DNA from 3 places in the Pseudomonas sp. S3_G06 genome. Region 2 is predicted to be linked to each of the others. Evidence: predicted binding sites of a transcription regulator. Region 2 holds the regulator's gene; each other region holds the start of a gene.
What was found. The regulator sigma-54, encoded in region 2, starts transcription at its own class of promoters, with help from an activator protein. The targets are predictions, from matches to a motif close to ANTGGCATNNANNTTGCTNT.
Positions count from the first base shown of each region.

Region 1: the regulator sigma-54 is predicted to act here: its motif matches at 8,476-8,495, upstream of glnA (type I glutamate--ammonia ligase).
Region 3: the regulator sigma-54 is predicted to act here: its motif matches at 3,767-3,786, upstream of AB4N47_RS14350 (CmpA/NrtA family ABC transporter substrate-binding protein).

Region 1 is NZ_CP162738.1:4,796,383-4,806,784, reverse strand. Features, by position in the region: gene AB4N47_RS21385 (leucine-rich repeat domain-containing protein) at 1-67, shown strand, start outside; gene AB4N47_RS21380 (leucine-rich repeat domain-containing protein) at 239-2,236, shown strand; gene ntrC (nitrogen regulation protein NR(I)) at 2,765-4,201, opposite strand; gene glnL (nitrogen regulation protein NR(II)) at 4,198-5,283, opposite strand; gene AB4N47_RS21365 (DUF4124 domain-containing protein) at 5,514-6,137, opposite strand; gene AB4N47_RS21360 (DUF4124 domain-containing protein) at 6,134-6,646, opposite strand; gene glnA (type I glutamate--ammonia ligase) at 6,976-8,382, opposite strand; gene thiI (tRNA uracil 4-sulfurtransferase ThiI) at 8,710-10,164, shown strand; gene typA (translational GTPase TypA) at 10,304-10,402, shown strand, end outside.
Region 2 is NZ_CP162738.1:4,181,046-4,191,447, forward strand. Features, by position in the region: gene mlaE (lipid asymmetry maintenance ABC transporter permease subunit MlaE) at 1-520, opposite strand, end outside; gene AB4N47_RS18805 (ATP-binding cassette domain-containing protein) at 520-1,329, opposite strand; gene AB4N47_RS18810 (KpsF/GutQ family sugar-phosphate isomerase) at 1,602-2,576, shown strand; gene AB4N47_RS18815 (KdsC family phosphatase) at 2,576-3,100, shown strand; gene lptC (LPS export ABC transporter periplasmic protein LptC) at 3,109-3,681, shown strand; gene lptA (lipopolysaccharide transport periplasmic protein LptA) at 3,668-4,213, shown strand; gene lptB (LPS export ABC transporter ATP-binding protein) at 4,213-4,938, shown strand; gene AB4N47_RS18835 (RNA polymerase factor sigma-54) at 5,105-6,595, shown strand; gene hpf (ribosome hibernation-promoting factor, HPF/YfiA family) at 6,669-6,977, shown strand; gene ptsN (PTS IIA-like nitrogen regulatory protein PtsN) at 6,989-7,453, shown strand; gene rapZ (RNase adapter RapZ) at 7,456-8,313, shown strand; gene AB4N47_RS18855 (HPr family phosphocarrier protein) at 8,329-8,604, shown strand; gene AB4N47_RS18860 (ZIP family metal transporter) at 8,640-9,533, opposite strand; gene AB4N47_RS18865 (superoxide dismutase) at 9,563-10,174, opposite strand; gene AB4N47_RS18870 (hypothetical protein) at 10,176-10,402, opposite strand, start outside.
Region 3 is NZ_CP162738.1:3,220,935-3,231,336, forward strand. Features, by position in the region: gene rlmKL (bifunctional 23S rRNA (guanine(2069)-N(7))-methyltransferase RlmK/23S rRNA (guanine(2445)-N(2))-methyltransferase RlmL) at 1-1,614, opposite strand, end outside; gene rmf (ribosome modulation factor) at 2,145-2,360, shown strand; gene AB4N47_RS14345 (quinone-dependent dihydroorotate dehydrogenase) at 2,660-3,679, opposite strand; gene AB4N47_RS14350 (CmpA/NrtA family ABC transporter substrate-binding protein) at 3,898-5,109, shown strand; gene AB4N47_RS14355 (ANTAR domain-containing response regulator) at 5,125-5,700, shown strand; gene AB4N47_RS14360 (nitrate/nitrite transporter) at 6,030-7,241, shown strand; gene AB4N47_RS14365 (bifunctional protein-serine/threonine kinase/phosphatase) at 7,249-8,919, shown strand; gene nirB (nitrite reductase large subunit NirB) at 9,339-10,402, shown strand, end outside.

The DNA of each region.
Region 1 (10,402 bases), 620 kb from region 2:
AGAATTCGATGCATGGCGCCAACAGGTGCCACCGCATCACTTACCCAAGCGACCGAAATTTGAATGAATGCAAGTTCACGCCTCGGCGCGCGATATAACACCGGGAACTCCTGACCCGCCTGTTGCTCCAGGGCGCGGGCTCATTGCGCTGCGGTCTGAGTCCGAAGCGAGCAATCTCCGTCGCGCCCTCATTTCCCCTTGCATGATGCAAGGGGCATTTTTCTCAAGGATGAAAAACATGCCAGTAAAACCAGTAAAAGGTGGCGGTACCCACACGAAAGTGGATGCTTCCACCAGTCCGACCCGACCGGACAACATGGATATTCCGCTTCCCGGCCCGTCAAACCGAGGTGGTTCTGGCTCAGCGTCGTCCACCGATAATTTGCCGTTACGGGCCGGCTCGTCCGGCGCTGTCGACGCAGAGGCCACTGGTACGACTCCAGCGGTCATTATTCACACGGCCCCTGTTGAAACGCGTTTGCTTGCGCCTCGACCGGTGCTGAACGATTACGTAATCAATGCCCGGGCAATTCTTCCAGAAGTCAACAGTGAAGGTTTGACGGTATTCAAGAAGCGCACCTACGCTGAAGTGGCCGATGGCGAATTTGTGTTTGTCGTCGTGGATCCGGAGACAGGTCTGCATCGTGCCCGACGGCCAAGCGAATTGCTTTTAGGCCCGGTGATGCTGCGCGATGCGGACAGCGGACGTTGGTATCCGCGCGAAGTCGTGGAACCAACTACCCGGGAGCAGATCCGCAAATACCTCCCGGGCACGACCGATGACGACGCGGATGCCTTCATTGCCCGGTTCGATGACAAGGACGTGGCAGAGCTTGAACTCAAGCACATTCAGCTTGGGCTTCCTCAGCTGGACAGCAAACACGTCAGCATCCCGCACCACCAGAATCGCGCTGTGCAGTCCCATGAAATGACTGAGGCGTTTGCCATGTGGAACACGCTACGCCAAGTGCACAAGTGGCAAGGTGAGCCTGGTCAGCGGGTTTATAGTAATGGCAGGCTATCTGGTTACAAACTGGATATCAATCTCACGCTATGGCCAGTCGATAGGCTGCTTTCATTGAAATTCAAGTCAGTGGTTTCTCTTACGTTAAGAGGTCATGCACCGCTGGACCCCCAAGTGTTTTTTTCGCAATTTCCCAACATTGAAAGTCTGACAGTAACAAGCCAGTTAATTACCAGAAGATCCTTCGGGGTCTCGATGTATGGGGATGTTTACTCAAGATTCGATATGGGTTCGCGCTTTGCCGAGCAATTAGCGAAGCTCCCCCGTTTACGAGAATTGAACCTGCCGGATTGTGATTTTCAGGATGATTTTTCGCTGAGGGGCATGACCAGATTGCAGGTGTTGAGGCTAGGTAAAATACAGGCGGCTAGGCTGAATTATTATCCCGACGACTTGCGCGCTCAGTTGTCTCTTCAACACCCGAGCGTTGTTTTGCTAACGGATCCTGACATCTCCGGGATGACCGAGTTGCGCGTGCTGGATCTGACAGGAGCCGGAATACGGCGAATTCCTATCGGGCTTGATGCCGATAACGCGCGGTCAAGGCTGGAAGTATTGAGACTGGGTGACAATGCGCTTTCAGTCGCACCTTCACTCAAAGGAATGACTGCACTGCAGGAACTGGATCTTTCCAATGCATGGCTAGACAAATTTCCGGAGGGCATCACCGACGAGATTCCCGGGAAAGTGTTGAACCTGGCGAACAACCGCATTACCTCGATTCCCGAGTCCGTTGAACTCAGAACCGGCTTCAATTTCATTGGCAATCCAATTACGGATCCGGCTTCGCTCCGCCGGCTGATACATGCGCGTATAACAACAGGCACCGATATCTGGCTGGGAGTTGAAAGTAATGATCGCTCGGCAAACCTGTGGCTGCGCAATGTGCCGCCATTGGAGTTGTCCGGAAAATTGAAGCTCTGGGACAGTTTCGGCGGAGCAGGAAGTGACGTGCTCAATGGAATCCGGAAGCTGAGCCGTACACCTGAATTTCACGTTGAGTATCCACTTTTACAGCGACGGGTGTGGTGGTTTCTGGATATCTATACGAAGGCTGAGCCAAGCGAACAGGCAAGGATGAAGGACATTCTGATCAATGAACCCAGCCCCGGAAAAATGCTGGACAGGCTTGAAGCACTAATACGGGAATATGACTCGGGGCGGCAGAACCAGCCCCTGCACCATCTGCCCAAACGTCCAAAGCTTGATTAGCGCAGAGCTGAACACCTCGGCTGGAGGTGTAAAAGCGGGAATCCCTGACCTGCCTGTATCAGGGTTCCCAAAAGCTTGGGCGCGCGTGTCGCGTCGGCCCGGTGTAAAGAGGGAACCCCCGGCCTGCCTGTACCAAGGATCCCAAAAGGGTGGACTCATCCGTTGCGGTCTGAGCCCGATGTAAAGAGGGGAATCCCCGGCCTGCCTGTACCAAGGTCCCCGAAACGGGTGGTGAATCGAATCACCTGTGAGAGGTATTGCAGGCGCCGTGCCAGGTTTTAATTTGTTGGAACAAAAAAGCGCCTGAGAGACACGAAAGCCCCGAAATTCGGGGCTTTCGTTTGTTCGAAGCGTGAGTTTTTCAGGCCTTTGAAATAGGGCGATGAGAATCGGGCTCTGCGCGATCCCGGGTCATCGTGCATTGATGCGGTGCATGCTGGCTCAAAACGCTTCGCGAGCAGGCTCGCTCCTACGACCAATTGTGGGAGCGAGCCTGCTCGCGAATGGGTTCAACGCAGAACCGGAGACTTAACCCTCTTCCCCCTCATCATCATCCCCACCATCAACCTTCATCCCCAGTTCCTTGATCTTGCGCGTCAGGGTATTACGGCCCCAACCCAGCAACACCGCCGCATCCCGCCGACGCCCTGCGGTGTGCTTCAGTGCCGTCTCGATCATGATCCGCTCGAACGCCGGCACTGCGCTGTCGAGCAGGCTCGACTGGCCGCGGGCCAAGGCCTGATCGGCCCACTGGCGCAGGGCCTGTTCCCAATTGGTCACTGGCGCCGAATCCTGCGGCAGGTTCAGCAGCTCCGGCGGCAGGTCGCTGATGTGCACCTCGCGCCCGGACGCCATTACGGTGATCCAGCGGCAGGTGTTCTCCAACTGACGCACGTTGCCGCCCCACGGCAGGTTTTTCAGGTATTCCTCGGTCTCGCTTTTCAGCAGCTTCGGCTCGACCGCCAGTTCCTGCGCGGCGCGGCTGAGGAAGTGCCGGGCCAGGGTCGGGATGTCTTCACGACGATCCGACAGGCGCGGGATGTGGATGCGGATCACGTTGAGGCGGTGGAACAAGTCCTCACGGAATTTGCCGGCGTGGACGAGCGTTTCCAGATTCTGGTGGGTGGCGGCGATGATGCGTACATCGACCTTGACCGGCACATGGCCGCCGACGCGATAGAACTCGCCATCGGCCAGCACGCGCAACAAACGGGTCTGGGTGTCCGCTGGCATATCGCCAATTTCATCAAGGAACAGCGTGCCGCCGTCCGCCTGTTCAAAACGACCGCGACGCAAGTTCGCCGCGCCGGTGAACGCGCCTTTCTCGTGGCCGAACAGCTCGGATTCCATCAGATCCTTGGGAATTGCCGCCATGTTCAGGGCAATGAACGGCGAAGCCGCGCGTGGGCTGTGGCGGTGCAGGGCGTGGGCCACCAGTTCTTTACCGGTACCGGATTCGCCGTTGATCAGCACGGTGATGTTGGAGTGGCTCAGACGCCCGATGGCGCGAAACACTTCCTGCATCGCCGGCGCTTCGCCGATGATTTCCGGGGTGCGCGTCAGGGCTGGCACAACCTCCAGGCCTTGCTGTTCCTGCGCATGTTGATTGGCGCGTTTGACCAGCGATACCGCTTCATCGACGTCGAAAGGCTTGGGCAGGTACTCGAAAGCGCCGCCCTGATAGGAGGCGACAGCGCTGTCCAGATCGGAGTGAGCGGTCATGATGATGACCGGCAGCCGTGGGTGCTGTTCGCGAATCCGCGCCAGCAGATCCAGACCACTGGCACCGGGCATGCGGATATCGGAAATGATCACGTCCGGCTGCTGCCGGGCCAGACGACTCATCACGCCATCGGCGCTGTCGAAGCTCTGGGTGGTCATGCCTTCCTGCTGCAAGGCCTTTTCCAGGACCCAACGGATAGAACGGTCGTCATCGACGATCCACACGGTTTCACTACGGCTCATGTCGATGTGGCTCCTTGTTCCAGTGGCAGGAAGATCGAGAAGGTGGTGTGGCCTGGATGGCTCTCACACTCGATCAGGCCCTGGTGCTGACTGATGATGTTCTGGGTAATGGCCAGGCCCAGCCCGGTACCGTCCGGGCGGCCGCTGACCATGGGAAAGAAAATGGTTTCCTGCAGTTCCGCCGGGATGCCCGGGCCGTTGTCGATGATCTCGATCTTGGTCACCAGACGATGGCGGATGTGGCCGATGGTGAATTGGCGCATGGCGCGGGTGCGCAGGCTGATGCGGCCCAGACGCAGCTCGTTCTGGCTGCTGATCGCCTGCATCGCGTTGCGCACGATGTTCAACACCGCCTGAATCATTTGCTCGCGGTCGATCAATACGTCGGGAATGCTCGGGTCGTAATCACGCACCAGGGTGATGCAGCCCTGGCTTTCGGCTTCGACCAGATGACAGACGCGTTCGAGCACTTCGTGGACGTTGCACATGGCCAGCGACGGCAGTTTGTTCGAGCCGAGCATGCGATCGACCAGATTGCGCAGGCGGTCGGCCTCTTCGATGATCACATTGGTGTAGTCACGCAGGCTTTCTTCGGGCAATTCGCGAGCGAGCAATTGCGCAGCGCCGCGGATGCCACCGAGGGGGTTCTTGATCTCGTGGGCGAGGCCGCGCACCAGCATCTTGCTGGTTTCCTGCTTGGACAGCTGGGCCTCTTCCTTGGTGATCCGCAACAGGCGATCACGTGGGTGCACTTCAAGCAAAAGCAAAGTCTCGCCGTTGCTGAGGATTGGCGTCACCGCGTAATCCACGGTCAGCGTCTGGCCGGTGAGGGCGGTGAGCATCGCTTCACGCTTGGTGAAAGGGTGCGCCTGCTCCACCGCCTGACGCAGGGAATTGAGCGCCTCGGGGGATTCGGTGAACAGCTCGCTGATGAACTGGCCGTGACTGCGCTGACCGCTGACCGCCAACAGCATTTCCGCCGCCGGGTTCATGTACTCCAGGCGCAGCTCGGCGTCGAGCAGGATGGTCGCCGTGGTCAGGTTGTCGAGCAGCAAACGGTGTATAGCGTCGCTTATGGTCATCTGGACCCCTTTTGGAGCAAGGCGTGCGCGAGAACAAAGCGCTGATGTCGGGAAAATGCAAAAACCAAACCAAGGCTCCGAAAAGAAGCGTTTAACCCCTGAAACAGGCGTTTGACGCGCGTTTGTATGGCACGAAGCCAGCTCAAACGGGAAGTTTCGAACCAAAATGGGTTGGGTTGTGGGCGAGATGCAGTTTAGTGCACCAATAGGGTGCGCATGCCCGGCAGACGTTAAAAGAAGCGCAGGAATGGGTTTTTCGGTTCGTCAGGTTTGTCCTTGAGCGGGCATTCCGGGCGCACACCATAGTCGTCGGCGACACAGGGTTTGACCTGACGTTTCTGCGCCAGGGAAATGCGCAGCATGTGGAACGGCTGATTGGCGGTGCGTTCCACGGTACGCCCGGCGGCGTCGAGGATTTCGATCGAAAGGCTGTGGCTGCCGCGATCGATATTGCTCAGCGCAAATACCGGGCTGACGCCGGGTTCGCCGGTGGCCTTGCCATCCAGCAGCAGGCGATAACGATGGCCGCTTTGCAGGCCCGGTTCGCTGGTGACGCTGACGATCAGCTCGCCGGCGCTGCTGCGCAAAGTGGCATCGGGCTCCGGGATCAGAATGCGCAGCATGTCGTAATGAAAGGGCGCTGGTTCGGCAGATGTTTTCGCCGTGCTGACCGGCGCTGCGGTGTTGGCAGGGACCGCCATGCGGTTGCTCGTCGCGATCGGCACTCGCTTGGCGTTGGCGCGTGGCTGGTCGGTGTAGACGCGGTTGCCCTGTGCGTCGATGTAGGTGAAGACCTCCGCCGAGGTGCGCATCGACATCAGTGCCAGGACGAGTACCAGCCCCGCGCGGATCATGGCGTGTGCACCCGTTGCACGGTGAAGACCGCGGGCGGGCTCTGCTGAATGACGGTCTGACCGTCGATCACCTGCACGGCCAGGCGATGCTCGCCGCGATCGATGTTGACCAGTTGCAGAACCGGCACGTTGCTCGGCTGGCCATAGGGCTGGTCGTCGAGCAGCAGCCTTAATTGATGCGGCGGTTGCAGGCGCGGCTTGATCAGGACGTTGACCGTGAAGGTGCCGTTGTTGGCGCGCAGCGCCTCGTCAGAGGGCAGACCGGCGAGCTCGAGGATTTCATAGGCGTTGCGCGGTGGTTGCGGTTGTTCTGGGGTGGGTGCTTGCGGCGCACTCGGTGCCTGCGGCTCGACCCGATTGAGCGGTGGCAGCTCGACCGGTTGCGCCTGCACGCCGTCCGGCGGCTGATTGCTGTACGCCGTGTTGCCGTTGGCGTCGGTGTACTTGTAGATCTGCGCGGCGGCGGGCAGGGCGATCAGCAGCAGAATGTAGAGGAACGTGCGACCCATGAAATCGACCGGGGTTGGAAGCGATGGGTAGCAGCATAGGACAGGTGGGGCGGTTGGCCAAAACCGTTAATAACTGGAATTGAAAAGACTGGTAGCCAAAACACTGATCGTTCCCATGCTCTGCGTGGGAATGCCTCCTGGGACGCTCCGCGTCCATTGACGCAGAGCGTCACGGGCTGCATTCCCACGCGGAGCGTGGGAACGATCAATGACACACCGCTTTCGTGAGCAGGCTCGCTCCCACAGGGTAAATGAACTGCGCCGGGCAATAAAAAAGGCCTCCCGAAGGAGGCCTCTTTTGTCACGCCGCTTTACGCAGCGCTACCGGATCAGCAGCTGTAGTACAGCTCATATTCCAGTGGGTGTACGAAGGTGCGAACCTTGATTTCTTCTTCCGATTTCAGCGCGATGTAAGCGTCGATGAAGTCGTCGGAGAACACGCCGCCCTTGGTCAGGAATGCGCGGCCCTTGTCCAGCTCTTCCAGGGCTTCTTTCAGGCTGCCGCAAACCTGTGGAATCTCTTTCGCCTCTTCAGGCGGCAGGTCGTACAGGTTCTTGTCGGCAGCATCGCCTGGGTGGATCTTGTTCTGGATACCGTCCAGACCGGCCATCAGCAGCGCTGCGAAAGCCAGGTACGGGTTGGCAGCCGGATCCGGGAAGCGTGCTTCGATTCGGCGGGCTTTCGGGCTCGACACGTAAGGAATACGGATCGAAGCGGAACGGTTGCGCGCCGAGTAGGCCAGCATTACCGGCGCTTCGAAGCCTGGCACCAGACGCTTGTAGGAGTTGGTCGCCGGGTTGGTGAAGCCGTTCAGGGCCTTACCGTGCTTGATGATGCCGCCGATGAAGTACAGAGCGGTATCGGACAGGCCGGCATAGCCTTCACCTGCGAAGGTGTTCTTGCCGTCTTTCCAGATCGACATGTGTACGTGCATGCCCGAACCGTTGTCGCCGTACAGTGGCTTCGGCATGAAGGTCGCGGTGCGGCCGTAAGCGTCGGCAACGTTGTGCACAACGTATTTCAGGGTCTGAACTTCGTCGGCCTTCTTCACCAGCGTGTTGAACTTGACGCCGATTTCGTTTTGGCCGGCAGTTGCCACTTCGTGGTGGTGAACTTCAACCGACTGACCCATTTCTTCCAGTGCGTTGCACATGGCGGTACGGATTTCGTGGTCGTGGTCGAACGGTGGAACCGGGAAGTAGCCGCCTTTCACGCCTGGACGGTGACCCTTGTTGCCGCCTTCGATGTCCTGGTCGGACATCCACGAACCTTGCTCGGAGTAGATCTTGAACATCGAGCCGGAGATGTCCGACTTGAATTTCACCGAGTCAAAGATGAAGAACTCAGGCTCTGGACCGGCGAATACGGTGTCACCGATACCGGTGGCTTTCAGGTGCTCTTCGGCGCGCTTGGCGATCGCACGTGGGTCGCGATCGTAGCCCTGCATGCTCGAAGGCTCGATGATGTCGCAGACCAGAATCAGGGTTGGGTCTTCGGTGAACGGATCGAGCACGGCAGTTTCGTCGACCGGCATCAGGATCATGTCGGAGGCTTCGATGCCTTTCCAGCCGGAGATGGAGGAACCGTCGAACATCTTGCCGACTTCGAAGAAGTCGTCATCCAGCGCATCGCGAGCCGGCATGGTCACGTGGTGCTGAGTGCCTTTGGTGTCCGTGAAGCGCAGATCAATCCACTTGACGTCATGATCTTTGATGAGTTGAACCGACTTCGACATAGTGTCCTCCGGGTGAATTAGGGCGGGTAGTGGATGCCCTTAATAATGGTGATGCCGGCGCGAATACTCTGCCAAGGCAACCTGCCTCACAAGGGAGCAAATTGCATGCCAGTGCCCCAGCATGGGTTTTTTGCCCCAAATTCACGCTTATTAAGATGCTTGACGTACTGAATCGACAAATCCCGCCCCTTAATGTTGCGTTTAAATTCAGAAATGACCTGTTTTGGTGCAGCGAAAACCTTCTGCACATTAACTGGTTAAACCTTGAGCAATTTCCGCTATAATCCGCGCCCCCCTTTTTCGGCTGGCCGTTCGCGCGCTGTTTTCATGAAACTTATCGTAAAAGTCTTCCCCGAGATCACCATCAAAAGCCGACCTGTCCGGACGAAATTCATCCGCCAGTTGGCCAAGAACATCCGCACCGTGCTCCGTGACCTGGACCCGGCCGTGGTGGTGAACGGCGTGTGGGACAACCTCGAGCTGGAAACCCGCGTTACCGACCCCAAAGCCTTGAAAGAGATGGGCGAGCGCCTGACCTGCATGCCGGGTATCGCGCACTTTCTGCAGATCGACGAGTACCCGCTGGGCGACTTCGACGACATCACCGAGAAGTGCAAACAGCACTACGGCGATGCGCTGGCCGGGAAGATTTTCTCGGTACGCTGCAAGCGCGCAGGCAAGCATGCCTTCAGCTCGATGGACGTGGAAAAATACGTCGGCAGCAAGCTGCGTCGCGAGTGCGGTGCGGCCGGAATCGACCTTAAAGCGCCGCAAATCGAAGTCCGTATCGAAGTTCGCGACAAACGGTTGTTCGTGATCCACAGCCAGCACAACGGCATCGGCGGCTACCCGCTGGGTGCGCTGGAGCAGACGCTGGTATTGATGTCCGGCGGCTTCGATTCGACCGTGGCGGCTTACCAGATCATGCGTCGCGGCCTGATGGCGCACTTCTGCTTCTTCAATCTCGGCGGGCGTGCCCACGAATTGGGCGTAATGGAAGTCGCGCACTTCATCTGGAAGAAGTACGGCAGCTCGCAACGCGTGCTATTTGTCAGTGTGCCGTTCGAGGAAGTGCTGGGCGAAATTCTCGGCAAAGTCGATAACAGTCATATGGGCGTGGTTTTGAAGCGTATGATGTTGCGCGCCTCGTCCGAGATCGCCGAACGCCTGCACATCGATGCACTGGTGACCGGTGAAGCGATTTCCCAGGTGTCGAGCCAGACGCTGCCGAACCTGTCGGTGATCGACTGCGTGACCGACAAGCTGGTGCTGCGGCCGCTGATCGTCGCGCACAAGCAGGACATCATCGACACCGCCAACGAGATCGGCACCGCCGATTTCGCCCGGCACATGCCGGAATATTGCGGCGTGATTTCGGTCAACCCCAAGACCGCCGCCAAGCGTGGCCGGGTTGAGCACGAAGAGAAAGAATTCGACATGGCGGTACTCGAGCGTGCGCTCGCCAACGCCAAACTGGTGCCGATCGATCGGGTAATCGACGAGTTGGGCCAGGATTTGCAGATTGAAGAAGTCAGCGAAGCGCTGGCCGGTCAGATCGTCATCGACATCCGCCACCCGGATGCCGCCGAGGATGACCCGCTGGAACTCGCCGGCATAGAGGTACAGACGATGCCGTTCTATGCAGTGAACGCACGTTTCAAGGAACTGGACCCTACTCGCCAGTACCTGCTGTATTGCGACAAAGGCGTGATGAGTCGCCTGCATGCCCACCATTTGCTCAGTGAGGGGCATGCCAATGTGCGCGTTTATCGACCGAGCTAAGTGCCCGGGGCTGTTTGCCTGTGGCCTGCGTCACCGGCCCCCCGACACCGCCGTCAAGCTGTAACGGCCATGCCGGACACTACTGCTAATCGCTGCCATGACTTGTCAGCAAACCGAATCCTCTGATCGAGATACACAAGTGATCGAAAATCTACGCAACATCGCCATCATTGCCCACGTTGACCACGGTAAAACCACCCTGGTAGACAAACTCCTGCGTCAATCCGGCACCCTGGAG
Region 2 (10,402 bases):
CGCCCCAGATGCCGACGACGCTGAAGATCATCGCCAGCACCGGCAGGGAAATGAAGCCGGCCCACAGGCGCGGGGCAATGATGTACTTGAGCGGATCGACACCGATCATTTCCAGGCTGGACAACTGCTCGGTGGATTTCATGTTGCCGATCTCGGCGGTCAACGCCGAACCGGCGCGCCCGGCAAACAGCAACGCCGTGACCACCGGCCCCAGTTCACGCAGCAACGTCAGGGCGACCATCTGCCCCACCGCCTGCTCTGAACCATAGCTGGAAAGAATGCTGAAGCCCTGCAACGCCAGGACCATGCCGATGAAAATGCCGGAGACCACGATGATCACCAGCGACATGACGCCGACCGAATGCAGCTGCTTGACCAACAGGCCGAAACCACCGCTGATACCGCCACGGCCCAGCAGGGCGTGAAACAGGAACAGGGTCGCTCGACCAAACACCGCGACCGCGTCGATCGCCGATTCGCCGAACCGACGCACGCGTTCCATCAATGAAATTCTGCGCATCAGCGCTTCCCCAGAAGATCTGCGCGGTAATCCGACGCTGGAAAATGGTACGGCACCGGGCCATCGGGATCGCCGGTCATGAACTGGCGGATACGCGGATCATCGGAATTCATCAGCTCATCCGGTGTGCCTTGGCCCAGCACCTGACCATCGCCCACTACATAGATGTAGTCGGCAATGCTCGCGGTTTCTGCAAGATCGTGCGAGACCACGATGCTGGTGATGCCCAGGGCATCGTTGAGCAGGCGGATCAGGCGCACCAGCACGCCCATGGCGATCGGGTCCTGGCCCACGAAGGGCTCGTCGTACATGAGAATCTGCGGATCGAGGGCAATCGCCCGGGCCAGCGCAACACGGCGCTTCATGCCGCCGGACAGTTCGTCCGGCATCAGCTCGATGGCGCCACGCAGACCCACTGCCTGCAATTTGAGCAGGACGATGTCGCGGATCATGTCTTCCGGCAGTTGCGTGTGCACCCGCAGCGGGAAGGCCACGTTCTCGAACACATCAAGGTCAGTGAACAGCGCACCGCTCTGAAACAGCACGCCCATGTGCTTGCGCGCATCGAACAGATCACTGCGCGACAGCGTCGGCAGATTCTGCCCGTTGACCCAGACTTCACCGCTGGACGGCCGCAACTGTGCGCCCATCAGGCGCAGCAGCGTGGTCTTGCCGCAGCCGGAAGGCCCCATGATGCCGGTGACCTTGCCGCGGGGGATGCGGATATCGACGTTATTGAAAATGCTCCGCGCACCGCGCTTGAAGGAGACTCCCTTCAGCTCGACCGCGTAGGCGTTATCGGCACTCATCTAAACTCCTTGCGATGCAGCCTCTCACTGGGATGCCAGACTTTCCTCGGAAACACCTGCATCCCGGGCAGGCCGAACTGGCGGCGAACTATATCACTGCAAAGGCTGAGCGCCCAAGCGAGAACCCGGCCAAGATCGCCGACTGAAGAGGGCCCGAGCGAGTTTCAGAGGGTTTTGGTAACCAGTAATGACAAAGCACGTCGAACTTGCGTGAGGCTTTGCCACATAACCGCTATAATCGCCGCCTTTTCATCGGCCCATACGATTCTGACATGAGCAAAACCCGCGACCTGATTCAATCGGCACAACGCACCATCCGCCTCGAAGTGGAAGCCGTCCAAGGCTTGATGGCCCATATCGACGCCGATTTCGTACGCGCTTGCGAGATGATTCTGGCCAGCAAGGGCCGCGTGGTCGTAGTCGGCATGGGCAAATCCGGGCACGTCGGCAACAAGATCGCCGCCACCCTGGCCAGCACCGGCACCCCGGCGTTTTTCGTGCATCCGGCCGAAGCCAGCCATGGCGACATGGGCATGATCACCCGCGACGACGTGATTCTGGCCCTGTCGAACTCTGGTTCGACCAATGAAATCGTAACGCTGCTGCCATTGATCAAACGCCTGGGTATCCAGTTGATCAGCGTCACCGGCAATCCGCAGTCGCCATTGGCGAAGGCCGCCGAGGTCAATCTCAATGTGCATGTCGAGCACGAAGCCTGCCCGCTGAATCTGGCACCGACCTCTTCGACCACGGCCGCGCTGGTCATGGGCGACGCTCTGGCCGTGGCCTTGCTGGAAGCGCGTGGTTTCACCGCTGAAGATTTTGCCTTCTCGCATCCGGGCGGCGCCCTTGGCCGTCGCCTGTTGCTGAAAGTCGAAAACGTCATGCACGCCGGGCAAGAGCTGCCGCAAGTACAACGCGGCACCCTGCTCAAAGACGCGCTGATGGAAATGACCCGCAAGGGTCTGGGCATGACCGCTATTATTGAAGCCGATGGCAAGCTCGCCGGGATCTTCACTGACGGCGATTTGCGCCGCACCCTGGATCGCGCCATCGACATCCGCAGCGCCACCATCGATCAGGTGATGACCGCACACGGCAAGACCGCCCGGCCCGACATGCTCGCCGCCGAAGCCCTGAAAATCATGGAAGACCATCGAATCAACGCCCTGGTAGTCGTCGACGAGGAGGATCGCCCGATCGGCGCCTTCAACCTCTCCGATCTGCTGCGCGCAGGAGTCATGTAATGAGCAACGATCTGCTGCAACGCGGCAAAGCGATCAAACTGGCAGTATTCGACGTCGACGGTGTGCTCACCGACGGGCGCCTGTACTTCCTCGAAGACGGCAGCGAGTTCAAGACCTTCAACACCCTTGACGGCCAAGGCATCAAAATGTTGATGAATGCCGGCGTGCAGACGGCGATCATCAGTGGTCGCAAGACCCCGGTGGTCGAGCGCCGCGCGAAGAACCTCGGCATCCCGCATCTGTTTCAGGGGCGCGAGGACAAACTGGTGGTACTCGACGGTCTGCTCGCGCAACTGGGCCTAAGCTATGAAGAAGTCGCCTATCTCGGTGACGATCTGCCAGACTTGCCGGTGATCCGCCGTGTAGGGCTGGGCATGGCGGTGGCCAACGCTGCCGATTTCGTCCGCGAACACGCCCACGGCGTTACCCGCGCCCGTGGCGGCGAAGGTGCCGCCCGCGAATTCTGCGAATTGATCCTGCGCGCCCAGGGCCGCCTCGAAGCGGCCAACGCCGCGTACCTGTGAGCCTGACCATGTTTAGCAAAAAGTTTCGCAACTTCCTGCTGTTCGGCTGCATCGCGGCGATTTTCGCTGCGGTCGGCTACTGGAACATCAGCCCGGAACGCTTCCTCGACAAGCCGCCGGTCTCGGCCGCCGAGAATCCGATCGACTGGTACGCGACCAACACGCACACCATTCAGTACCTGCCCGACGGCAAGGTGCAGTATGAGATGACCTCCGACAAGGCCGAACACGTCAAGGCCACTGATATCACGCTGGTGACCAAGCCTGATTTGAACATGTATCGCGGCACCGACTTCCCGTGGCACGTGACCAGCGAACGCGGCGAAGTGAACTCGGGCGGCACCGAAGTGGAATTGATCGATTCGGTACGCGTACAGCGCACCGACGAGAAACAGCGCGGCACCCTGATCACCAGCACCCGCATGACCGTGTTCCCGCAGCAGGAATATGCGCAGACTGCGCAACCCGTTAGAATCGAGGGCGCTGGCGGCGTATCGACTGGCGTCGGAATGAAAGCGTACCTGAAGGACAGCAGGATACACCTGCAATCGAACGTAAGAGGACAGTATGAGGCTCGTTAAAACCCTCCCTATTTTGCTCAGTCTGGGCGCAGCACTGGGAAGCGCGAGCGCCTGGTCCCTGCCGAACGATCAGCAGCAGCCTATCCGCATTCAGGCCGACGACGCCCAACTGGACGACAAGAATGGCATCGCCACCTATAAAGGTGACGTGATCATTACCCAGGGCTCGATGATCGTTAAAGGCAACACCGTGACCATGACGCGCGCGCCCAATGGCGACATCGACGTGGTGACCTCGGTAGGCAACCTGGCTTACTTCGAGCAGTTGCAGACACAGGGCGACGCCAACCCGGTCAAGGGCTACGGCGTGACGATTCAATACCACGCCCAGCAGAATCGGGTGGTGCTGATCGACAAGGCCAAGGTTATCGACAAGGATAACAACGTCACCCAAGGCGAAAAAATCGTCTACGACACCGTGAAGAAACTGGCCAGCGCCGGTCGCGCCACGGGCAGCAAGGTCACCGAATCGCGTCCGCGCATCGACATGGTGATCCAGCCGAAGAAGAAAACCGAAGAGAAATCCCAGTAATGGCAACTCTGAAAGCTCAGCACCTGGCCAAGGCCTATAAAAGCCGCCAGGTCGTGCGTGACGTCAGTCTGTCGATCGACAGCGGGCAGATCGTCGGCTTGCTCGGCCCGAACGGCGCCGGTAAAACGACGTGCTTCTACATGATCGTCGGCCTGGTGCAGGCGGATCAGGGCCGTGTGCTGATCGATGACCTGGACGTCAGCCACCAGCCGATGCACGGCCGCGCCAAGGCCGGTATCGGCTATCTGCCGCAAGAAGCGTCGATCTTCCGCAAACTGTCGGTTGCCGACAACATCATGGCGATCCTCGAGACTCGCCCGGAGCTGGACAAGGCCGGTCGGCGCAAGGAGCTGGAAAGCCTGCTGCAGGAATTCCACATCAGCCACATCCGCGACAACCTAGGCATGAGCCTGTCCGGTGGTGAGCGCCGCCGGGTGGAAATCGCTCGCGCCCTGGCCACTGCACCCAAGTTCATCCTGCTCGACGAACCGTTCGCCGGTGTCGACCCGATCTCGGTCGGCGACATCAAGCAGATCATTCACCACCTCAAGGCCAAGGGCATCGGTGTACTGATCACCGACCACAACGTCCGTGAGACCCTGGATATCTGCGAAACCGCTTACATCGTCAATGACGGTCAACTGATCGCCGAAGGTGATGCCGAGACCATCCTGGCCAACGATCTGGTCAAGGAAGTGTATCTGGGTCACGAGTTCCGCCTGTAAGCGCGACAGCGCTGTATCGATTCAAGGCGCATTTATCCGCTTTAATTGTTACAGCGCTCTAGGCAAACACTTCAGTTTCAGGCATATAATTTGCTTAAGTTTGGCGCTTCGGCGCCCTGTAGTGGATGGCGCAAAGCGCCGGCGAATAAGGTGTTAAGCCCCTGCCATGAAACCATCGCTAGTCTTGAGAATGGGCCAGCAGCTGACGATGACACCGCAGCTGCAACAGGCCATCCGCCTGCTCCAATTGTCGACCCTGGACCTGCAACAGGAGATCCAGGAGGCTCTGGAATCCAATCCGATGCTCGAGCGCCAGGAAGAAGGCGACGACTTCGACAACGCCGATCCTCTGGCCGACAACGCCGAACAGAAGCCCGCCGAAATCCAGGAACCCTCCTACCACGAAACCGCCCCGACGGTGGACAACCTCGAGGATGGCGAGTGGAACGAGCGCATCCCCAACGAACTGCCAGTGGATACCGCCTGGGAAGACGTCTACCAGACGAGCGCCAGCAGCCTGCCCAGCAGCGATGACGATGAGTGGGATTTCACCACCCGCACGTCCGCCGGCGAGAGCCTGCAGAGCCATCTGCTCTGGCAACTGAACCTGGCGCCGATGTCCGACACCGATCGCCTGATCGCCGTGACCCTGATCGACTGCATCAACAATCAGGGCTATCTGGACGAAACCCTCGAAGAAATTCTTGAAGCGTTCGATCCTGAACTGGACATCGAGCTCGACGAGATCGAAGCCGTCCTGCATCGCATCCAGCAATTCGAGCCCGCCGGGATCGGCGCCCGCAACCTCAGCGAATGCCTGCTGCTGCAATTGCGCCAGCTGCCCGCGAAGACGCCGTGGCTGACCGAGGCCAAGCGTCTGGTAGCCGATTACATCGACCTGCTCGGCAGTCGCGATTACAGCCAGTTGATGCGCCGGATGAAGCTCAAGGAAGACGAGCTGCGCCAGGTCATCGAACTGGTGCAGAGCCTCAATCCGCGTCCCGGTTCGCAGATCGAGTCGACAGAAGCCGAATATGTCATTCCCGATGTGATCGTGCGCAAGGACAACGAGCGCTGGCTGGTCGAGCTGAACCAGGAGTCGGTGCCACGCCTGCGTGTCAACGCCCAGTACGCCGGGTTTGTGAAACGTGCCGACACCAGCGCCGACAACACTTTCATGCGCAACCAGTTGCAGGAAGCCCGCTGGTTCATCAAGAGCCTGCAGAGCCGCAACGAAACCCTGATGAAAGTGGCCACGCAGATCGTCGAACATCAGCGCGGTTTCCTCGAATACGGCGACGAAGCGATGAAGCCCTTGGTATTGCATGACATCGCCGAAGCGGTCGGCATGCACGAATCGACGATTTCCCGGGTGACCACACAAAAATTCATGCATACCCCGCGCGGTATTTATGAGCTGAAATACTTTTTCTCCAGCCACGTCAGCACCTCCGAAGGCGGCGAATGCTCGTCCACGGCGATCCGCGCGATCATCAAGAAACTGGTCGCGGCGGAAAATCAGAAAAAGCCGTTGAGTGACAGCAAGATCGCTGGTTTACTGGAGGCACAAGGCATTCAGGTGGCTCGCCGCACCGTCGCCAAGTACCGCGAATCCCTCGGAATCGCGCCTTCGAGCGAACGCAAGCGGTTGATGTAAGCCACGTTACAGCGTTCCAGTGGCAGGCTTTTCGGCCTGCCGCTTTATGCACTGGCAACGAAGGAGAAGCTGTATGCAAGTCAACATCAGTGGACACCAACTGGAAGTGACCGAACCTCTGCGTTCCTACATCGAGGAAAAACTCGACCGATTGGAGAGGCATTTCGACAAAATCACCAACGTGCAAGTCACGATGTGCGTCGAAAAACTGCTGCAGAAGATCGAAGCCACACTGCATATACCCGGCGGAGAAGTAGTTGCCAACGCAGAGCACACAGACATGTATGCCGCGATTGATCTGCTGACCGACAAGCTGGATCGCCAACTCAAAAAGCATAAGGAAAAGACCCAGAGCCTCCTCCAGGGCGCGACCGGTCGTTAACACCCCTATCCATGATCCGACTTGAAACCATCCTGACCCCCGGCCGTTCCCAAGTGAACGCGCCGGGCGGCAGCAAGAAAAAAGCCCTCGAACAGATTGCCAACCTGATCCACCGCGAAGTGCCGGATCTGGCGATGCAGGATGTCTTCGAGGCGCTGATCGCCCGTGAAAAACTTGGCTCCACCGGTTTTGGCAACGGCATCGCCATTCCCCACTGCCGCCTCAAGGGCTGCACGGCACCAGTCAGTGCCCTGCTGCATCTTGAAGCCCCGATCGATTTCGACGCCATCGACGGCGCTCCGGTGGACCTGTTGTTCGTGCTGCTGGTCCCGGAAGCCGCAACCGACGCGCATCTGGAGTTGTTGCGCCAGATCGCCAGCATGCTCGACCGCAAGGAAGTGCGCGAAAAACTGCGCAGCGCCGCGAGCAGCGAAGCCTTGTACCAGGTTGTACTGGACGAGCAGAACGGGCACTAATCATGCGTTTGATCATCGTCAGTGGCCGTTCGGGCTCGGGTAAAAGTACCGCCCTGAATGTCCTTGAGGACAACGGCTACTACTGCATCGACAACCTGCCGGCCGGCTTGCTGCCGGAACTGGCCGAGCGGGCGCTGATCCATACTGAACTGGCGCAGCCGCTGGTTGCCGTGTCGATCGATGCGCGCAACCTGCCGAGCCATCTGTCACGTTTCCCGGAATTGCTCGAAGACGTGCGTGCCAAGCATATCAAGTGTGATGTGCTGTACCTGGACGCCGACGAGGAAACCCTGCTCAAGCGTTTTTCCGAGACCCGTCGTCGTCACCCGCTGAGCAACGCCAATCGCTCACTGGCCGAGGCGATTCACGATGAAACCGCCCTGCTCGGCCCGATCGCCGATCTGGCCGACCTGAAAATCAACACTACTAGCCTGAACCTCTATCAGCTTCGCGACACCCTGAAGCTGCGCCTGCTGAATCAGCCGGAACCCGGCACGGCGTTTCTGGTTGAATCATTTGGCTTCAAGCGCGGCATGCCGGTCGATGCCGATCTGGTCTTCGATGTGCGCTGCCTGCCCAATCCGTACTGGAAACCGGAGCTGCGCGCGCAATCGGGCCTTGATGCACCGGTGGCCGAGTACCTGGCGCAGCAGCCGGATGTCGAAGAAATGTATCAGGACATCTACGCCTACCTGAACAAGTGGCTGCCACGTTTCGCCGCCAGCAACCGTGCTTACGTGACCATTGCCATCGGCTGCACCGGCGGGCACCACCGCTCCGTCTACCTGACCGAACGTTTGGGTCAGGCCCTGCAGAAAACCCTGAAGAACGTCCAGGTTCGCCACCGCGACCTCACCTAAAGGATCCACACCGCGATGCCTGCTCGTGAAATCGAAATCATCAATAAACTGGGTCTGCATGCCCGGGCATCGGCCAAATTCGTCGGCGTAGCGGGTCAGTATCCAGACTGCACGATCCGAGTGGGACGCACACCTGAAACTACTGTCGACGGCAAGAGCATCATGGCGATGATGATGCTCGCGGCGGGCAAAGGCACCAAGATCCATTTGAGCACCGAAGGTGAACAGGCTCAGGAAGCCATGGACGCATTGGTCGATCTGATCGAAAGGTATTTCGACGAAGGTGAATAATCCTTGAGGCGGGGCACACTGTTCCTCGCCTTCATTCAACCCAACGCCGTATCCATCACCATCATCAGACAAAACCCGACCAACAGGCCCAGACTGGCCAGCTTGTCATGCCCATGACGGCGCGATTCCGGGATCACTTCGTGGGTCACCACCAGCAACATCGCCCCGGCCGCCAGTGCCAGCCCCAGCGGCAACAGCACCTGAGCCAGACTCACCAGCCACGCGCATAACAGTGCAAATACCGGTTCGACCAGCCCAGACGCCGCGCCGATCAAAAATGCCCTGACCCGCGACATCCCTGCCCCGGCCAGCACCAACGCAATCACCAGCCCTTCCGGTACATCCTGCAACGCAATGCCCATCGCCAGGCTGTCGGCGTCCGCCATCCCGCCGCCGGCAGATACGCCAACCGCCATGCCTTCCGGAATGTTGTGCGCGATGATGGCGAACACGAACAGCCAGATTCGTGGTGGAATCACCGGATGCTCCAGCGTGCCGACGAGCATCTCCGGCGAGGCACCGGAAACGCGCCGATCCACCAGATACAGACCGAACGCGCCGAGCAGGATGCCGAAGCAGATCAGGCCACTGGCGGCCCACGGCGTAAGACCAAGACTCTCCGCCGCAGCAATGCCCGGCACGATCAGCGAAAACGCCGTCGCCGCCAGCATCACCCCGGCGCCAAATCCCAGCAAGGTGTCGCTGAGTGCCTGCGGCATGCGCCGGATCACCAGCACCGGCACGGCGCCAAGCGCCGTGCCCAAAGCGCAGATGGCACCGCCCTGCAAGGCGCGCAACAGCCGCGGTTCCAGATTCAGCCACTGCAAACCGTGGGCGACCAGCAAAGTCATCCCCGCCAACAGCAACAGCGAGCCCACCGCGTAACGAAACATGCGTCCGCTGGCAATCGCCAGTGTTTCCGTGCCCATAGTCAGCCCTGATTGTTTTTGTGGAAGGCTTAAACCAGTGCGGCCTGATAGCGCGCAGCAACTTCCGGCCAGTTGATTACGTTGTAGAACGCGTTGATGTATTCCGGACGACGGTTCTGGTAGCGCAGGTAGTAGGCATGCTCCCAGACGTCGAGACCGAGGATGGGGGTATTGCCGTTCATCAACGGGCTGTCCTGATTGCCGCTGCTTTCCACAACCAGCTTTTTCGCCGGCGTCACGCTGAGCCAGGCCCAGCCGCTGCCGAAACGGGTCAGCGCGGCTTTGGTGAAGGCTTCCTTGAAGCTGTCGAGTCCGCCCAGTTGCTCATCAATAGCCGTGGCCAGCGCGCCGTCGGGCTTGCCGCCTCCGTTGGGCACCATCACTTCCCAGAACAGCGAGTGATTGGCGTGACCGCCGCCCTGATTGATCACCGCCGCGCGAAGTTTTTCCGGTAGTTGCTGGACGCTGGCGACGAGTTTTTCCACCGGCCATTCGGCAAACTCGGTGCCTTCTACGGCGGCGTTGAGGTTGTTGATGTAGGTCTGGTGATGCTTGGTGTAATGGATCTCCATGGTCTGCGCATCGATGTGCGGCTCGAGGGCATCGTAGGCGTAAGGCAAGGCAGGCAAGGTAAAAGCCATTTCAATGGACTCCATGCTGATGAGAAGTTGAGGCGCGGCGGGCATTGCCGGTGTCGGAATGCAGCAGGCGTTGGGTGCGCGGGTACTCGCCGTGCTCGCTGATGAAATTCAACAGTTCGACGTAGGTCTTGCTGCTCTGGCGCAACGCCGCCTCACGCAGCGCCGGGCGAAGGCGTTCGTCCTGCATGGTCTGCAACAAACGTTGATGGATAGCGCACAGGTATTCGG
Region 3 (10,402 bases), 960 kb from region 2:
GCGCTTGACCACCACGCGGTTCTTGTCGACGTTCAACGCCTGCGGAATGGCCGCCAGCGCATCGAACATGCGCGCCGAGGCTTTTTCCGGGTCGATGGATTTCGGCGCGGCGTATTCCTGAACGTGTACCCAGTCGTGGTACAGGTCGATGGCCATCGCGTATTCCGGCATGTCGGCATCATAGACGCGGTAGCAATCGATGCCTTCGCGCTTGACCCACTTGCCCATCGCCTTGAGATTTTTCTGCAAGCGATTGGCAAACATCTGCCCGCCTTCACTCAGGCGCGGCTGCTCGACCACTGGCGCCGGGGCTGGCGTCGGCTTGATCGGGTTGCCGTTCTTGTTGAACTTGCGCTCTTGCGGCTCGTCCGGGGTCTGATCGTAAGCCGCTTGCTCGCGCTCGGCCTGACGCTGTTCCGGAGTGCGACGTTCGCCAGTGACGAACTGATCGGGCAGAACCTTGATCAGCAGCAGTTTGCACGGCAGCGCGCCGTTCCAGAACGAATACTGCTTATGGCTGCGGATACCCATGCGCTTGCCCAGATCCGGGGCGCCGGTGAACACCGCCGCTTCCCAGTTCAGGCAGGCCTGACGCAGACGCTCGCCCAGATTCTGGTAGAGATACAGCAGGCTGGCTTCGTCACCGAGACGCTCGCCGTACGGCGGGTTGCAGATGACCAGACCTTTCTGGTTCTGATCCGGGCGCGGCTCGAAGGTCGCCACTTCGCCCTGGTAGATCTTGATCCACTCGCTGAGGCCGGCACGTTCAACGTTGTTGCGGCCTGGCTGAATCAATCGTGGATCGGCTTCGTAACCGCGAATCCACAGCGGCGGTTTGGCCAGACCGGCGGCGGCACGCTCGACGGCTTCTTCATGGAGTTTTTTCCACAGTGCCGGCACGTGACCGAGCCACGCGGTAAAGCCCCACTGCTCGCGACGCAGGTTCGGCGCCATGTCGGCGGCAATCATCCCGGCTTCGACGAGGAACGTACCGACACCGCACATCGGGTCAGCCAGTGCGCCACCTTCGGCGGCAATGCGCGGCCAGCCGGAACGGATGAGGATGGCGGCGGCGAGGTTTTCCTTCAGCGGCGCCGCGCCCTGCTGCAAGCGATAGCCGCGCTGGTGCAGGCTGTGGCCGGACAGGTCGAGGGACAGAATCGCTTCGCCGCGATCCAGACGCAGGTGAATGCGCAGGTCCGGGTTGAGTTTGTCGATGGATGGACGATCGCCCTGCGGCGTGCGCAGTTTGTCGACGATGGCGTCTTTGACTTTCAGCGCGCCGAAGTGGGTGTTGTCGATGCCCGAACCGTGGCCGCTGAATTCGACGGCCAGGGTGCCGTCGCTGAGCATGTGATCCTGCCAGTCAATGTCGAGCACGCCGTGATAGAGGTCTTCGGCGTCCTTCATCGGGAAACGCTTGAGCACCAGCAACACGCGGTTGGCCAGACGCGACCAGAGGCACAGGCGATAGGCGGTTTCCATGGTCGCCATGCCACGCACGGCGGAGGTGTGCTCGCGCGCTTCTTCAAGGCCAAGCCCGACGGCTTCCTCGATGAGCAGGCCTTCAAGGCCTTTGGGGCAAGTGAGGAAGAGTTCGAAACGATCGGACATGGTAATTCCAGAGCCTTTGGCTAGTGGGCCGGCAACGCATTGCCGACCCGGTTTTCAATCAGGCGCTTTTCTGAAAGAGCGCCCGCGTGGCACGAAGGTGTGCCGTTCCATCCCCGCTGCTCGGGTTAAAAGAGCTTAGATGCCGGGACAGATAAAAAAGTTGGTGCAACAAAAAGACTGAAAGCGACCCTTCGTCGAATATTACCCAAGCGCAAACGTGGGTCATTCTCACTAAAGGATTAACCCCCTGAGTCAGCGGGGCGCCGATCATACCGGGGTTTGCGCATTGAACGTTGAATAAATACGCGGTTACTTATCGCCATAGCATCCTTTACGTTACGTGCTTATGACAAAACGATCATTCCCTCGGTGTGACTCATTGGTTAGAACTGAGCACAGGTTGACGTCGCAACGGCGTCAACACCTTGGCTCGCCACGCCGGCAGCGAGCCGCACGATGGCAGGTTTTTTCTGCCAGACCTCAATTGAGGTCAACGCGACACTACAGTCAACAAGTGAGGGAAACACCCTATGAGAAGACTTAAGCGTGATCCGTTGGAAAGAGCATTTTTGCGCGGATATCAATATGGCGTTGGTGGCAAATCCCGTGAGCTTTGCCCATTTACTCTACCGTCGGTACGTCAAGCCTGGATCAACGGCTGGCGAGAAGGACGCGGCGACAACTGGGACGGTATGACCGGCACTGCGGGAATCCACAGACTCAACGAACTTCACGCCGTCGGCTGACACAGGGCATTTATTCCGACACGACAATCTGAATTTGCAATGAATTAACCACGCACGTCCTTCCCGGACGGCGGGCTACGGCCCAGGGGCTCCTTCGAGGAGCCCTTTTTAATGCCTGCAAAAAGGGTTAACCGGGTTCCACGTGGCGAGGGGATTTATCCCCGCTCGGCTGCGCAGCAGTCGCGAAATCGGGATTTCAATTTAACTGGCATATCAATGTGCAAGGTTTGGGGCTGCTGGGCAGCCCAGCGGGGATAAATCCCCTCGCCACAAAGGCTCCCACAAGGCCTCCGCAATTCTCAGCGCAACGCGGCGATCGCATCCACCGATTCACGAATCAGCGCCGGGCCTTTGTAGATGAAGCCCGAATAGATCTGCACCAGGCTTGCACCGGCCGTGATCTTCTCCGCCGCGTGCTTGCCTTCGGTAATGCCGCCAGCGGCAATGATCGGCAAACGCCCAGCCAACTCGCCCGCCAGTACTTTCACGGTATGGGTGCTCTTCTCACGCACTGGCGCGCCGGACAGACCGCCCGCCTCGTCGCCATGTTCCATGCCTTCGACGCCGACACGGCTCAAAGTCGTATTGGTGGCGATGACCGCGTCCATGCCGGTTTCGATCAATGCCTGGGCAACCTGCGCAGTCTCTTCGTCGGTCATGTCCGGCGCGATCTTGATCGCCAGCGGCACATGCTTGCCGTGACGCAGGGCCAGTTCGGCGCGACGCGTGGCCAGATCCGCGAGTAATTGCTTGAGCGAGTCACCGAACTGCAGGCTGCGCAGGCCCGGGGTGTTTGGCGAGCTGACGTTGACGGTGACGTAACTGGCGTGGGCGTAAACCTTGTCCAGGCAGATCAGGTAATCGTCGACCGCACGCTCGACCGGGGTATCGAAGTTCTTGCCGATGTTGATGCCCAGCACGCCTTTGTATTTCGCCGCAGCGACCCGCGCCAGCAGGTTATCGACACCGAGGTTGTTGAAGCCCATGCGGTTGATGATCGCCTCGGCTTCCGGCAGGCGGAAGATCCGTGGTTTCGGGTTACCCGGTTGTGGGCGCGGGGTCACGGTGCCGATTTCGACAAAACCGAAACCCAGTTGCGCAAAGCCGTCGATGGCCGCGCCGTTCTTGTCCAGACCTGCCGCCAGCCCCACCGGGTTCGGGAATTCCAGCCCCATGACGGTCACCGGCATTTTCGCCGGCGCCTTGCACAGCAAGCCGTTGAGGCCCAAACGTCCACCCGCGCCGATCAGATCCAGCGACAGATCGTGGGAGGTTTCCGGGGAAAGTTTGAACAACAGCTGACGGGCCAGGGTGTACATGGGCGGCAATGACTCGGGCGGCGAAAAGAGGCGGCGATTATAGCCGGGCATCGTCCCCCGGCGCGAGGCGCCTGCGCGAATCAGGCGACTGGCATATGCCTTGCACCACCCCGCTCATCAGTCTGCCGACCAATGACGGCGCGCAGGCCAGGACAATGGCGTCGTCCCCGGGTTTTGCCTGCGCAGAATCCGGGACGACGTTTTTTTTGAGGTAGCGTATGAACGAAACGTCCTTGGGGCCTCTGGCCTGGGTCAATGGCAGCGATGCGCCGGAAAAGAGCGCGATCAATCTCGGCTTCATGGCGCTGAGCGACTGCGCCTCGGTGGTGGTCGCCGCCACCCAGGGCTTCGCCCAGCCCTACGGCCTGACCCTGAACCTCAAGCGTCAGGCGTCATGGGCCAACTTGCGCGACAAACTGGTCAGCGGCGAACTGGATGCCGCGCACAGTCTGTACGGACTGATTTATGCGGTGCACCTGGGCATCGGCGGCGTCGCCCCCACCGACATGGCGGTGCTGATGGGCCTGAACCAGAATGGCCAGAGCCTGAACCTGTCCCATGGTTTGCAACAGGCTGGCGTGAACAGTCCTGAAGCGCTCGATCGGCACGTGCACCAAAGCCGCGCAAAACTGACCTTCGCCCAGACCTTCCCCACCGGCACCCATGCGATGTGGCTTTATTACTGGCTGGCGAGCCAGGGCATTCATCCGTTGCAGGACGTCGACAGCGTGGTCGTGCCGCCGCCGCAAATGGTTGCGCACCTGCAAGCCGGGCGCATCGACGGCTTTTGCGTCGGCGAACCGTGGGCGGCCAGCGCCGTGCAGCAGGATCTCGGTTTCACCCTGGCGACCAGCCAAAGCATCTGGCCCGACCACCCGGAAAAAGTCCTCGGCTGCACCCGCGAATTCGTCGAGCAATACCCCAACACCGCGCGGGCGCTGGTCATGGCCATCCTTGAGGCCAGCCGCTTCATCGAAGAAAGCACGGAAAACCGCCGCAGCACCGCGCAATTGCTCAGCGCCGCCGAATACCTCGACACCCCCGCCGCGTGCATCGAGCCGCGTTTTATGGGTGACTACGCCGATGGCCTCGGTAATCGCTGGCAGGATCCGCATGCGCTGCGTTTTCATGGCGATGGCGAGGTCAATCTGCCATACCTTTCCGACGGCATGTGGTTCATGACCCAGTTCCGTCGCTGGGGTCTGTTGCGCGAGGACCCGGATTATCTGGCAGTCGCCCGCCAGGTTCAGCGCCTGGATCTGTACCGCGAGGCAGCGAGCGCTGTTGGCGTCGCGACTTCCTGCGCAGACCTGCGCAGCAGCCAGTTGCTCGACGGCAAGGTCTGGGACGGCAGCGATCCGGCGGGCTATGCGCGCAGTTTCAAACTGCACGCGCTGAACGACGATGCCCCCCTTCTCGCCCGCCGCTGACAGGAGACCGCGAACATGTTGCGCATTCTGCTGATCAACGACACCGCGAAAAAAGTCGGACGCCTGAAAGCGGCGCTGACCGAGGCCGGCTTCGAGGTAATCGACGAGTCCGGCCTGACCATCGACCTGCCGGCGCGCGTCGAAACGGTGCGCCCGGACGTAATCCTGATCGATACCGAGTCACCGAGCCGCGATGTCATGGAGCAAGTGGTACTGGTCAGCCGCGACCAGCCCCGGCCGATCGTAATGTTTACCGACGAACATGACCCGGGGGTGATGCGTCAGGCGATCAAGTCCGGGGTCAGTGCCTATATCGTCGAAGGCATTCACGCAAAACGGTTGCAGCCGATTCTCGACGTGGCGATGGCGCGCTTCGAGAGTGACCAGGCCCTGCGCGCGCAATTGCAGGCCCGTGACCAGCAACTGGCCGAGCGCAAGCGCATCGAACTGGCCAAGGGTTTGCTGATGAAGATGAAGGACTGCAACGAGGAAGAGGCCTATACGCTGATGCGCCGCCAGGCCATGAGCCGCCAGCAGAAGCTGATTCAAGTGGCGGAGCAGATCATTGCCATGAGCGAGTTGCTGGGCTGAGATTTTGTGTTGTCAGTGCGGGCCTTTTCGCGAGCAGGCTCGCTCCCACAGGTGGCATACATTCCAATGTGGGAGCGAGCCTGCTCGCGAATGGCCGCACCTCGGTCACGAACTGTTGGCACAAATCTCGCTAAGTAAACCGCACAGGTAACCAACGGCGGTTGCCCCACCTACGACAAAGACGTCGCTCACCCCGTTCGCCCCTCGGCGAATCAGGTAGCGGCGTTTTTGCGTTTTGGCCCCATAGAGCGGGGCCGGTGGTGCGGCCGTGAGGCGCTCCACCTGCTGTGCATGACTCCTTTCGAGACTCTTTTCAGCCGAGGTGCGCGATGAATTCAAGCTTCTGGAAATCCGGCCATACCCCGACCCTGTTCGCGGCTTTCCTGTATTTCGACCTGAGCTTCATGGTCTGGTACCTGCTCGGCCCGCTGGCGGTGCAGATTGCCGCCGACCTACACCTGACCACCCAGCAGCGCGGCCTCGTCGTCGCCACGCCGATTCTCGCCGGCGCGGTGTTGCGCTTCGCCATGGGCATGCTCGCCGATCGCTTGTCGCCCAAGACCGCCGGACTGATCGGCCAGGTCATCGTCATCTGCGCGCTGTTCGGCGCCTGGAAACTCGGCATCCACAGTTATGAACAGGCGCTGATCCTCGGCCTGTTCCTCGGCATGGCCGGCGCCTCGTTCGCCGTAGCCCTGCCGCTGGCCTCGCAGTGGTACCCGCCAGAGCATCAGGGCAAAGCCATGGGCATCGCCGGCGCGGGCAACTCCGGCACCGTGTTCGCCGCGCTGCTGGCGCCAGTGATTGCCGCCGCGTTCGGCTGGAGCAATGTCTTCGGTTTCGCCCTGATCCCGCTGGTTTTGACTTTAGTGCTGTTCGCCCTGCTGGCAAAAAACGCGCCGCAGCGGCCAAAACCGAAAGCCATGGCCGACTACTTCAAGGCCCTCGGTGATCGCGACAGTTGGTGGTTCATGTTTTTCTACAGCGTCACCTTCGGCGGCTTCATCGGCCTGGCCAGCGCCCTGCCCGGTTACTTCAACGATCAATACGGTCTGAGCCCGGTAACCGCCGGTTACTACACCGCTGCCTGCGTGTTCGGCGGCAGCCTGATGCGGCCATTGGGTGGCGCGCTGGCCGATCGCTTCGGCGGCATCCGCACCTTGCTGGCGATGTACACCGTCGCTGCGATCTGCATCGCAGCGGTGGGCTTCAATCTGCCAAGTTCCTACGCGGCGCTGGCGCTTTTCGTCTGCACCATGCTCGGCTTGGGTGCGGGCAACGGCGCGGTTTTCCAATTGGTGCCGCAGCGTTTTCGTCTGGAAATCGGCGTGATGACCGGGCTTATCGGCATGGCCGGCGGTATCGGCGGCTTCGCCCTCGCGGCCGGCATGGGCGCGATCAAGCAAAGCACCGGCAGTTATCAACTGGCGCTGTGGTTGTTCGCCAGCCTCGGTGTGCTGGCGTGGTTTGGCCTGCACGGCGTCAAGCGTCGCTGGAGAACCACCTGGGGTTCGGCGGCGGTGACGGCGGCGCGGGTCTGAGGCCTCAATGGCTCTGCAACTGAGCTTCGCCGAAGCCAGCGCCACCGGCCCGCGCGCGGAGAATCAGGACGCCCTGCGCTCGGTGACACCGGCGCCGGCACTGGCGGTGAGCAAGGGTTATCTGTTCGCCATCGCCGACGGCGTCAGCCAATGCGCCGATGGCGGCCTCGCCGCGCGTTCGACCTTGCAGGCGCTGGCGCTGGACTACTACGCGACGCCGGAAACCTGGAGCGTGGCCCAGGCGCTGGATCGCCTGCTGCTCGCGCAAAATCGCTGGCTGCAGGCCAACGGCGGCGGGCAACCGTTGCTGACCACAGTCAGCGCGCTGGTGATGCGCGGTCGACGCTTCACCCTCGCCCACGTCGGCGATTGCCGGGTCTATCGCTGGCACGCCGAGCGCTTGCAGCGCATCAGCGAGGATCACGTCTGGGAGCAACCGGGCATGCAACACGTGCTCAAGCGTGCGCTCGGGCTCGATCAGCATCTGGTCCTGGATTTCCTCGACGGCGAACTGCGTGAGGGCGAAAGCTTCGTGCTGCTCAGCGACGGCGTCTGGTCGACCTTGGGCGATACCGCGATCGCGGCAATTCTGCGCGATCAAGCGGATCTGCCCAGCGCGGCGCAAACCTTGGTCAACGCCGCGCATCTGGCCGGCAGTCAGGACAACGCCAGTGCCCTGCTGGTGCGCGTCGATGCGCTGGGCGAAGCGAGCATTGGCGATGCGCTGGTGCAATTGCAGCAATGGCCACTGCCGCCAACGCTGAAACCCGGGCAAGCGTTTGAAGGCTGGCAGGTGCAAGGCATCATCGGCCAGAGCCAGCAATCATTGCTGTATCGCGTGCTCGATAGCCAGGGCCAGCCTTGGCTGCTGAAGACCTTGCCGACGCGGCTGGCCGACCATCCGCAAGCCGGTCAGGCGCTGCTGTCGGAAGAATGGTTCCTCAAGCGCGTGGCCGGCCGGCATTTTCCGCAAATCCATGCCTGCACTCAGCGTCAGCATTTGTATTACGTCATGCGCGAATACGCCGGGACGACGCTGGCCGACGTGTTTCAACACAGCGGCCCGTTGCCTTTGGCGCAGTGGCAGGACATCGCCGAGCGGCTGTTGCGCGCGGTCGGGTTGCTGCATCGACGGCAGATTCTGCACCGCGACATCAAACCGGAAAACCTGCTGCTGGGGGATGACGGCGAACTGCGCCTGCTGGATTTCGGCCTGGCTTATTGCCCGGGACTGTCCGAGGACGCGCCGTCGACCCTGCCAGGAACGCCTAGTTTCATCGCCCCAGAAGCGTTTCGCGGCGAACCACCGAGTGCACAACAGGATTTGTATTCTGTCGGTGTCACTCTCTATTACCTGCTCACCGGGCATTTTCCCTATGGCGAAATCGAAGCGTTCCAGCGGCCCCGATTCGGCGTGCCGGTGAATGCCAGTCGCTATCGCCCGGACCTGCCGGACTGGCTGGCGCAAAGTCTGGAACGCGGCGTCGCCGCCGATCCGCAGCAACGCTTCGAAACCGCTGAAGAGTGGCTGCTGGTGCTGGAACAGGGTGAGCGGCAAAGTTTGAGTGTGCGGCCCCGGCCTTTGTTGGAACGGGAGCCGTTGAAGGTCTGGCGGACGATGGCGTTGGTGGCGTTGCTGGGGAATGTAGTGCTGCTGGTTTTGTTGTTTCATGGCTGATATTGAGTTGCGCCATTCGCGAGCAGGCTCGCTCCCACAGGGGATTGGTGTCGTTCGCGGAAACCTTGTGGGAGCGAGCCTGCTCGCGAAGGCATTCGGCGTCACACCGCATAACCCCAAGAATTAACGCGCCACGAACGAGCAACACGCCTCGATTCGGTGCAAAAAAACCTTTTCTCACAACCCGAATCCCCAATAAATCCGCGTCCATCCAAGTTGGCACAACCACTGCATTACCCTTCTCACCATACATAAAGCCCATCCTTCAACGACGAAGGCTGCGCTTCCCGAGAGAACGGGACCAGGACAAAGGCGTCCTCGCTAGGCAACTAGCGGGACGCCTTTTTTTGTTTGCGCAAAATTTGTCGAGCAAGGCCCGACGGCCCACCAGAGGCCAGCCGCAGCTCCCGGAGAACCTGATGAAAAAACTCAAACTGGTGATGATCGGCAATGGCATGGCCGGGGTGCGTACCCTGGAAGAACTGCTCAAGCTGAGCGACGAGCTCTACGACATCACCGTCTTCGGCGCCGAACCGCACACCAACTACAACCGCATCCTGCTGTCGCCGGTGCTGGCCGGCGAGCAGACGTTCGAAGAGATCGTCCTCAACGACCTCGACTGGTACCTGGAAAACAACATCAAGTTGCTGCTCAACCGCAAAGTGGTGGAGATCGACCGGGTCAAACGCCGAGTGATTGCCGAGGACGGCACCGAAGCCGAGTACGATCGCCTGCTGATCGCCACCGGCTCGACCCCGTTCATCCTGCCAATCCCCGGCAACACTTTGCAGGGCGTGATCGGTTACCGCGACATCGCCGACACCCAGGCCATGATCGACACGGCCAGGACCCACAAGCACGCCGTGGTCATCGGCGGCGGTCTGCTCGGCCTCGAAGCGGCCAACGGCCTGATGCTGCGCGGCATGCACGTGACCGTGGTGCACCTCGGCGAATGGCTGCTGGAGCGGCAACTGGACAAGACCAGCGGCCAGCTTCTGCAATCGGCGCTGGAATCCCGTGGCCTGCATTTTCGCCTGTGCGAACAGACCCAAGCCTTGCACGATGCCGGCAATGGCCGGGTCGGTTCGGTGCAGTTCAAGAACGGCGACATCATTCCTGCCGATCTGGTGGTGATGGCCGCCGGCATCCGCCCCAACACCGAACTGGCAGAAAAGGCAGGAATTCCGTGCAATCGCGGGATTCTGGTCAACGACACCCTGCAAACCTACGACCCGCGCATCTACGCAATCGGCGAATGCGCCAGTCATCGCGGCATCGCCTACGGCCTCGTTGCGCCGCTGTTCGAACAAGCCAAGGTCTGCGCCAATCACCTCGCGCAACTGGGTTTCGCTCGCTATCAGGGTTCAGTGACTTCGACCAAATTGAAAGTCACCGGCATCGACCTGTTCTCCGCCGGCGACTTCATGGGCGGCGAAGGCACCGAGACCATCACCCTCTCCGACCCGATCGGCGGCGTGTACAA